DNA from 3 places in the Virgibacillus sp. L01 genome. Region 3 is predicted to be linked to each of the others. Evidence: riboswitches for the same ligand, from Rfam matches in the RefSeq annotation. Region 3 holds a riboswitch; each other region holds the start of a gene.

Region 1 (3,278 bases), on a different contig from region 3:
AACTATCTCAACAGCGATTACCGCTGCGGAAACGGGACATTTAGTATTAGGTACCCTCCATACAACAGATGCAGTATCAACAATCGAACGAATTATTGATGTATTTCCATCTGAACAGCAAATACAAATCCGCATCCAGTTATCATCCATTTTAAAAGCTGTTATCTCCCAGCGATTACTAGTTACAAAAGATAATATGGGGAGGCGGGCGGCAACAGAAGTTCTGATTAATACACCTGCTGTTAAGAACTTAATCCGTAATGAAAAACTGCATCAAGTTCAGAATGTGCTGCAAACATCAAAAGAACAGGGCATGCACACGCTTGAAATGGATCTCAAACGGTTACTAAAAGAAGACCTAATTTCCTATGAATCGGCTGCTCCTTTTATGCAGGAAAGGGGTTTTTAATGGATGAACTATCAATATAGTGGAAAACATGCATCTGGTCACAAAACAAAAGGAAGGATAGAGGCTGATTCAAAAAAAGATGCGCTAGTACGGTTAGAAAAGGATAGTATAATCGTAATCGATATAGATGAGACGAAATCGTGGAATAAGGAATTATCTATTAATAGAAGAGTTAAAAATAAGGACTTTGTTATTTTTCTAAGGCAATATGCAACATTGATTCATGCTGGTATATCGATTTCAGAAGCTACGAAGACGATGTCAAGGCAAACGGACAATTATGCATTAAGGCAAGCACTGACTGCTATTGATAAACAACTTGACCAGGGACAGGCCCTTTCAAAAGCAGTTGAAAGTCACCCGAAGGTCTTTCCATCTCTACTCGTCAACATGATCCGGGCCGGGGAGGCTAGTGGTAAACTTGATGACATATTAAACCAGATGGCTGATTATTACGAGAAAGAATATCGTAATAAACAAAAAGTAGTTTCAGCATTACTTTATCCCGGTGTTGTAGGGGTTATCACACTTTTATTAAGTATGTTCTTGCTAGTATTCATTGTTCCACAATTCGTAGGAATGTTTAATTCCTTTGGTGAAGAGATTCCGGCGTATACCCAGTTTATTTTGAGTCTGAGCAGTTGGGTTAGTGCCTTTTGGTGGGTGCTTATTGCTGTAGTATTATTAGGTATTGCAATTTATAAGTACCTGTTGAAGAATGATGCGTTTGTTTACCGGGCCGATAAGCTAAAAATGAAGTTTCCCTTTTTAGGTGTGCTTGCACATAAAGGTGTCTTGGTTCGGATGACACAAACGTTGAGTACTTTAGTAAATAGTTCTGTACCAATCCTACAATCGGTCGAAATCACCGAAAAAGTGGTTGGAAATCGTGTGATTCGAGATGTATTAGAGCAATCCAGGAAATCGATGGAAGTAGGAGAATCGATTACTAATCCTATGAAAGAACATTGGGCATTTCCGGCACTAGTTGTTCAAATGATCCAGATTGGTGAGAAGACCGGGACTTTAGACAATATGCTTTCAAAAGCTGCAGCATTTTACGAAGAAGAAGTAGAACAATTGTCGAATCGAATCAAAACATTAATCGAGCCGCTTATGATTATTATACTGACAATAATCGTAGGCAGCATCATTACCGCAGTTGTTATTCCAATGTTTTCTTTGTTTGAAAATATCTAGAAAAAATTAGTAGATTTTTGTCTGAAAATGTATTATAGTGTACATAGGAATATAGTAGGATGCGATGATAAATTACCTGCAATTTGGGCATTTTGGTAGTTTGGAGTAAGTAGTGCAACCGGCCAGCTAAGTTTAATAGACTTTATATCTTATATAGTAAGAGAGGCGGGGATTTTTATGCTAGAACGCATGAAAAAGATGATGAAAAAAGAAAAGGGGTTTACCCTTGTTGAACTGTTGGCAGTTATTGCAATATTGGCGATTATTGTTGCTATAGCAGTACCGACGATAGGAAATGTTATTGGTGAATCTGAGAAAAAGGCTCATGACGCAAATGTAGAACTGATCAAAAATGCTGCAAGGTTAGCAGATGTTAGTGGTAACTATGGCAAGGATGATACTATCACTCTGAACCAGCTAAAGAAAAAAGGGTATCTAGATGAAGTTCCTACAGTTCCAGGAACAGATACCAAATATTCTGGTACTGTTACTAAAGATGGAAATGGGAAATTTGAATATGGTGGAGATGAAAGTGTTGACTAAAACAACATAATTTAAAATGATTTTAATTATAACCTACGCCTTGCACTAATAGTTGCAGGGCGTATTCTTCAATATATATTCTTCTAGCTTTACAATAAGGAGCCACACGAATGGATATTTTACTAATAACATTTTTCTTCCTCCTTGGCCTAATTTTTGGCTCATTTTTTAATGTAGTTGGATTGCGCCTGCCAGAAAATATACCCTTCGCAAACGACCGTTCAATTTGCCCCAATTGTAGCCATCAATTGTCATGGTATGAGAATATACCGGTTATTTCATTTGTCATCCAAGGGGCTAAATGTAGCCATTGCCAAAAAAAGATTTCGTTTATATACCCTGTAATTGAATTGTCTACAGGTATTTTATTTGCATTAAGCTACTCATTAGTAGGAATAAATCTAGAAATCATTACGGCGTTACTTCTGGTTTCGATGCTTATGATTATATTGGTGTCCGACATAACATATATGTTAATCCCAAACAGAGTACTTCTCTTCTTTCTGCCATTACTCATCATCATCCGTATCGTACAGCCTTTGGATCCGTGGTGGTCATCCATTCTTGGTGGTATAATTGGAATTACGCTCCTTGCATTAATTATAATTATTAGTAGTGGTGGAATGGGCGCGGGAGATATGAAACTGTTCGGTATCTTAGGCATTATTTTGGGAATTGATAAGGTGTTACTGGCATTTTTCCTCTCCTGTATGATTGGTGCAATTATAGGAATGCTGCTGCTTATCTTAAAGGTAATCGACCGCAAGCAACCCGTTCCATTTGGTCCATATATTGTTGTTGCAACACTAATTACATATTTTTACGGTGAAAGATTAGTAAACTGGTATTTTAATTTATTTTTGTAAGCAGGTGATAGTTTGGGAATTTTTAATAATGGTAGAGTAAATATAGTAATTACAAATAGAGTTTTACGGTATTCGTATCATAAAAGTTCTTCTATAAAAAGCTTAGTAAAACATGGTGAAGTGGAACTGCCTGAAGGGACAATTAAAGACGGAATAATTACCAGTACACAATCTCTGCAAAAAGCTGTTAATCGGTTGGTTAGGAAAAATAAATGGAGAAGAAAAAAGCTCTATTTTTGTATGCAGGATGACACAGTTGT
Region 2 (3,278 bases), on a different contig from region 3:
CTGTGTTCACCAAATCCTTTGGCACTGAATTTCCTTGGATCTAGGTTGTCATTTTTGAGTATTAACCGCATAAAGTGGACTGCTCGCATGAAGCTTAGATCCCAATTAGATTCAAACTTCCTAGTATGTATAGGTCTATTATCTGTATGTCCGCTGATTATTATTTGGTGAGGTGGGTCTATGTATAGGAACTTAGACACTTCTTTCGCAATTTTCTCCCCCCTTTCTTTAACTTTTGCACTACCTGAATCAAAAGAAATATCATTTACAATAGTAATTAATAGACCTTCTTCTGTAAGTTTAATCCCCAGTAGTTCGGATAGATTGTTCTTCTTGATGTATGTATTAATATCTCGCTGTAACTTCTCAAATTTATTCAATTCGTTAGTCTGTTCACTCTCTTTTTCTTTCTCATTTCCTTAGTTGTTTGATTCTAATGGTTTATCAACTGGACTTTGGTTTTGCTCTAAAATCCCTTTCCCCCCTGTAAATTCCTCTCGAAAAACTTGTGAAATCTGGTCGTATTTTTTCGTATCTATTTTACTCATCGCAAACAGAACAATGAATAAGGCTACCAATAACGTTAATAAATCGGCATATGGGAGCAGCCATGATTCGTCAACATGAGATTTGTTATTCTTTTTCGTTTTCCGCATATTCTCCCCCTGCTCTAACTTTTCCAACTCCTTTTGGGATAGATAGGAACTTAATTTATCCTTTATTACTTGTGGTGAATCTCCTGTAGTAAGGGATAACACACCTTCGATAATTATTTCTTTTGAAAACACTTCATCCTTAGATTTCTCTTTCAATTTGTTAGCAAACGGATGCCACAAAACGTAACCTGTAAATATACCAAGTAATGTCGCTATAAATGCAGCTGAAATGGCATGGCCAAGTGCTTCCATATCATTCATATCTCCAAGAGCTGCAATCAATCCAATTACAGGTGGGGGCATATGTACCTGCTTGTGTAAAGATTGATATGCCTTTTTGATGTCTTTCCTCCATCGCATACACTTTCTCAAACAAAATTTCTTTAATAAAATCAGGAGATTGTCCATCAATCGCTAATTGCAGTCCCGAAGATAAGAAAGAATCGTTTACCTGATCTATTTCACTTTCAAGTATTAACAACCCTTCTTTTCGAGTTTGTTCAGCCCAATTAGTAAATTTTTCAATTGTCATCGCTATGTCATTGTGATTTTCGTCTGTGAAAATTATCTTAAACAGAGCAGGTACTTTTTTAAGCGTGTTCATTGGGAACGCTATACAAACAGAGGCAGCTGTTCCTAATAAAATAATCAATTTAAAAAATATTATTTTACTTTAAAAGACCAAATAAAAAGACAGTCCAATAGATAGAACTGCCATTTAAAGATCATATTATAAAACCTTTGTTGGTAGCTAAGTCGATCATAGTTATGTAACCTTAGACCTTAGCTTTGCGTCCTACCTTTTCAGATAGTTTGCCTTTTTCGTTATTTTTCTATATTGCATTTAAACCAACATTAGTCAATGTTATAAAACAAACCATTTTTTCTTAACTGCCATTAGTGCAGCGTTTGTCCTATCTGATACGTGTAGCTTTCTCAGAACTGAACCGACATGATTCTTCACTGTTTTTTCAGATATATAAAGGCTCTCTGCTATAATGCAGTTTTTGTTACCTTTTACAATTAGCTCCAAAATATCCCACTCACGTTCTGTTAAGATTCCACTTGGTCGTATTGTTTCTCTTCCGGCTATCCTTTTATAATCATCCAAAAGAATATGTGATAAGAACGGATGAATATATTGCCTACCATTTAACATACTTTTAATCGCGAAAATCAATTCGCTTGTATCCATTCCATTATAAAAATATCCATGTAATCCCATTTTGAACAATTCAGCTATAAAATCACTATCTGCATCCGAAGTCCAAATCGCTATTTTTACATTATGGCTGGAGTGAAAATTGATTATTTCAAGCAAATTTATGTCCGTATCCACATCTATAATAAGTAAATCTGGTAGATCGTTCTTTCTGGAGTCATAGGCCAGGAATTTGTGCTCAGGCATTTTATCTTGTAATACGTTTATAATTCCTTCTCGCAGTAAATTTGATTCTTTTATAATTGTTATTCTACTCACTAAACTTAAACCTCTCCAAATTTATTAATACCTTTTTTTCACATAAAAAAAGACTACTCTACGTAGAATAGCCAGGATTTTTTCATAACAAAAAAATCAAAATTCTGGTAACCAGGCGATCATAGTAGTGAAATAGGAGTAATTATACCCATTAAAACTTTAGACCCTAGGTTTTGCGTCTTACCCTTTCGGATAGTTTGCCTTTTCCTTTTAAAATATAGGTATTTTGTAGTAGTGCTAAAAACATACTAATTTATGAAAATATAAAAATCAAGTTAATTTCTACATCATTTTCAAAAAAAATACATTGCTGACTTGTATTTGTCATCAAATCGTCACTCAATATACAAATTTTCCCAATAAAAATAGCGATTATTTGTTTCCAGTAAGTCTACTATATTGCATTCAACGATTCATAATCTATTCTCCATTTCATACAATTAAAACAAGCCAATTGACGTAACAATGAATCTTTTGATAGTTTTAAAAGGCGCATTAAAAAGCGCTTACAAAAACAAAGGAGGAAATCTAATTGAAAGCATTAACATCATTTTTCGACCGAATGGTTCAACGATATTTACCTGATGCATTTCTTTTTGCAATTATTTTAACGTTTATCGTTTTCATTTTAGGGATGGGTGTCACGGGCAGTACAGCCATTGAAATGACGCAATATTGGGGAGAAGGTTTCTGGAACTTACTGGCCTTTGCCATGCAGATGTCGCTTATCGTAATAACTGGCTACATACTTGCAAACACGCCGCTTATCAAACGATTGCTAGCAAAGATCAGTACACTTGCAAATTCACCTGGTCAGGCAATCATACTTGTAACATTTGTTGCTGCTATTGCATGTCTGATTAACTATGGCTTCGGTCTGGTTGTTGGGGCATTACTGGCGATCCACGTGGCAAAACGTGTTCCATCAGTAGACTATCGTCTACTAATGGCGAGTGCATATAGTGGATTCCTGTTATGGCATGGTGGTTTTTCCGGCTCTATTCCATTATTAATTGCAACACCGGATCACTTCCTGCAGGATACAATTGGTACAGTTCCGGTAACTGAAACGCTTTTTAGCGGATTTAATATTTTCATAGTCGTTACATTGCTAATCACACTTCCACTTTTGAACAGGTTCT
Region 3 (3,278 bases):
AAAGCAATAAAGCCAATGGCCATTAAATGGTAAACCAGGTTTCCAAGTAAATCCTTATCAAAATTTATCCATCCTAGTAGTTCAGGTCCAACGATTAACCCTAGGAAACCAGCAATCATGGACGTTGGTACAATTAATTTCCTTAAGGCTGGTATTCTAGCTTTTAATACAGCGGCAATAACAATTAAAAAAGATAAAAGAGCAAAATCGAGTACAAATGACCAGGAGTTACTCATGATATCACCTCATCTGATTGTTTAGATTCCAATTCCTGTGCGGTTTTGATTGCCATTAGCCATTTGTACGCTGAGGTGTCGGGCTGATAAAATACAATTCGATAAAATTGATTTTCATAAAAGAAGTCCAGCTTATGATGAAACTGAATATTAATCCCTTCCATATCCCGAAATGCAAATGCATGTTGCTCCTCATTATCACCATTAAACGTAATTGTTGTATTATTCCACTCTAGATCTCCTTTAGAAACAAGACGGAATGGTTTATTGTCCTCAGATAAAAACAGCTTAACATGGTCCTGCATTGCCTCATTCCAGTTCTGCTGCCAATTCGGATCAAGTAAAGTCTCTTTCAAAAATTCAAGCTGCCATTTATTCCAATCACGGGGTGTAGAATAATAGATGGGAGGTGTCACTTGCTCAAATGTTCCCAAGGATGTGTAACGAACGGTATAATCACAACTTCGGCATTCAAACAGGTCATCGTGCGAATGCAGCTGTCCAGGTATTCTACAATGTGGACAAACAAACAACAGGCGTTCCAAGTAGTTTGCTAGATTTTTCCCCTGATATTCACCTGCAATCTCAGACTGCCACTCCATTTCATTATGGTAAAGCGCTTCGGTTAGCTTCTGGTTAATGACGTCAGGTGAATCGTTAGTAAATGCTCCCTGATCCCATACTTTTTTATAGGAGATAGAAATCAAGCCTTTGCGATGTTGATCCGCCCACCTTGGATGAGTCAGATGCCCGCCGCGAATTGTTGTAATGATAACAGGGATGTCCAACAGCTTAACTAATTTAGCGGTTGAGTAAATAAGCGGCTCCGTGTCACCGTCCCAATTTCGGTTTCCTTCTGGGAAAATACCAATAACCCTATTATGCTTCTTAGCCTTCAGTACACCTCTAATCGTGCTCGTATCATTTTTGAATTTCATCTTTGGGATGGCACCAACATAGTTTAATATTCTTTTTAAGAAAGGATTTCGAAAAAGAGGTTCAGCAGCAATGAAAGAAATCGGTTCATTTACATAACTATTTAGAATCAGTGGATCCCAGTTATTTACGTGGTTAGATAAAATAATATAAGGCGGTTTCATGTGAAGGGTGTCATTGCGTTCAATCACTATTTTTGAACGTCTTCTGGTAAAGAAACGGATGAAAAATAACAGCATATTTATGATCCGCATATTTGGTTTATTTTCGATACTCATCATTTCACATCCAACTATAAAAATATAAAATTAGTACGCTACTATTTTACCATATAATCGAGTATTTTCCTTTAAATGCAAAAAAAGCTATACCCCACAAATGGACGGAGTATAGAAAGGCAGTGTTAGTACCAGAAAAACATAAAGGTAGGATTAATTGAGTTCATTTGTCTAAATCGACAAAAGTTGATTTCGTTGGTTGAGCTTCACATCTAGTAGTTGACTAACTTGTATTAATGATGGATCTGTAAAATCACTTCCATTCGCCTTAACCTGATACATCAAGGATTTAAGCATTTTAATATCATTGTTAATAATCTTCAGAACATCTTCAGTATCCAAATCACATCCCCCTTTCAGGAATAAGGAGTGTATTCGAAAGCTGGCTGACTTATTGGAAAATCCAACTTAGCCCCTATAGCTTTGCGTCATCATCTTTCAATGATTTTGCCATTATCGTACATGATGTGATGGTACTAACACAGTTTATTCTATAAAAGATATTGTCCACAATATACTATATATAGTGAATTAACGCAAAATTCATGAAAAAGTGCCGGAACATTTTAAGCTTGCTTAATCTGGATTATTGTCCCGTCTTTTCATAATACGCATAGGATAATACAATACTATGAATAAGGAAGTGACCAAGAGATGGGATTATATATTAATAATAATGATCATCCAGACGTCTATATGAATGGCAGCGATATCCTGGAGCCGAACCAGGGATACTTTCGCGTAGATTATTTCTCCGAGATGATAAAAGAACAGAAAGAACTGAATAAATCATTATCCAATTCCTTTCGTGATTTAAAATCGTTATACCACCAGCAAACTAATACACAGGCAGGCAGATGGCAGGAGGTTGGCAAACAGCTGGAAGTATTAAAAGAAAGTAACCTTCAGCATAAAAATTTCGAGAATCAGGCTGTCCAATGGTTGAAAACGTTAGATAGCAATAATGCAAAACTGCAGGATATCTTAGAAAACGGTGGCCTATTAAATAAGGAGATTGCAGAACAAGTCAATCGCTTAGGCGAATCGAATCAGGCTATTGTAGACCAGCTAGGAAAATATGAAAGCTCAAGCCAGGCACTCGCATCACACATGAGTGAGCTGTATGATCTTAACAAGCAGATGTCAGAGCGGATTTCCACGCAAGACGATAACCAGGATCAAGTAATAAACCGACTGGAAAACCAAGAAGCCCTTATGGAGAAAACGTTAAGGCAAATTGATCAGTTTCGATCCATTCTTTTCGAACGAACTAACTATATAGCAGAAAGTATTGAAAACAGTTATAATCTTACTTCCACATATGTCTATAAACTGATGACTGGATCAGAACAACCACTGTCCCTTTTCATGACGAAACAAAGAGAAGAAGAGAGGAAGTCTGATTAATTGAATGAAATGGCGATACTGTAATACGGTATCGTCATTCTTTGATACAATGTAAACAAAAGAAGTCCATAAAGGAATGAATTTCAATGAACATAAAGATTATCGCAGTAGGAAAATTAAAGGAAAAATACCTCAAGCAGGGCATTGACGAATACTTAAAGCGGTTAAGTACATATGCAAAAGTTCAAATCATCGAAGTCGCCGATGAAAAAGCCCCTGAAAACATGAGCGACGCTGAAATGATCGACGTAAAACAAAAGGAAGGCGAACGCATTCTCGCTAACATCAAACAGGATACCCATGTCATAACGCTCGAAATCAATGGCAAAATGCTAAGCTCCGAACAACTTGCAGCCAAAATGGACGAGCTTGCCACCTACGGAAAAAGTAAGCTTGCATTTGTTATCGGCGGTTCACTAGG

The links. Region 3 has a riboswitch for cyclic di-GMP ahead of ACTWQM_RS12820 (Spo0E family sporulation regulatory protein-aspartic acid phosphatase). Riboswitches for the same ligand answer to the same signal wherever they lie in the genome.
Region 1: another riboswitch for cyclic di-GMP. It lies ahead of ACTWQM_RS14825 (prepilin-type N-terminal cleavage/methylation domain-containing protein); the one in region 3 lies ahead of ACTWQM_RS12820 (Spo0E family sporulation regulatory protein-aspartic acid phosphatase).
Region 2: another riboswitch for cyclic di-GMP. It lies ahead of ACTWQM_RS01005 (MotA/TolQ/ExbB proton channel family protein); the one in region 3 lies ahead of ACTWQM_RS12820 (Spo0E family sporulation regulatory protein-aspartic acid phosphatase).

Annotation. Positions count from the first base shown of each region.
Region 1 is NZ_JBQQCP010000008.1:71,697-74,974, forward strand. Features, by position in the region: gene ACTWQM_RS14815 (type IV pilus twitching motility protein PilT) at 1-409, shown strand, start outside; gene ACTWQM_RS14820 (type II secretion system F family protein) at 413-1,609, shown strand; cyclic di-GMP riboswitch class II at 1,658-1,742, shown strand; gene ACTWQM_RS14825 (prepilin-type N-terminal cleavage/methylation domain-containing protein) at 1,787-2,152, shown strand; gene ACTWQM_RS14830 (prepilin peptidase) at 2,263-3,018, shown strand; gene pilM (type IV pilus biogenesis protein PilM) at 3,031-3,278, shown strand, end outside.
Region 2 is NZ_JBQQCP010000001.1:208,840-212,117, forward strand. Features, by position in the region: gene ACTWQM_RS00995 (OmpA family protein) at 1-380, opposite strand, end outside; gene ACTWQM_RS01000 (flagellar motor protein MotB) at 420-608, opposite strand; partial or broken gene ACTWQM_RS01005 (MotA/TolQ/ExbB proton channel family protein) at 627-1,308, opposite strand; cyclic di-GMP riboswitch class I at 1,400-1,484, opposite strand; gene ACTWQM_RS01010 (LuxR C-terminal-related transcriptional regulator) at 1,522-2,136, opposite strand; cyclic di-GMP riboswitch class I at 2,240-2,348, opposite strand; gene ACTWQM_RS01015 (short-chain fatty acid transporter) at 2,669-3,278, shown strand, end outside.
Region 3 is NZ_JBQQCP010000006.1:154,312-157,589, forward strand. Features, by position in the region: gene ACTWQM_RS12810 (S-layer homology domain-containing protein) at 1-236, opposite strand, end outside; gene ACTWQM_RS12815 (lysophospholipid acyltransferase family protein) at 233-1,450, opposite strand; gene ACTWQM_RS12820 (Spo0E family sporulation regulatory protein-aspartic acid phosphatase) at 1,622-1,792, opposite strand; cyclic di-GMP riboswitch class I at 1,825-1,912, opposite strand; gene ACTWQM_RS12825 (hypothetical protein) at 2,105-2,857, shown strand; gene rlmH (23S rRNA (pseudouridine(1915)-N(3))-methyltransferase RlmH) at 2,944-3,278, shown strand, end outside.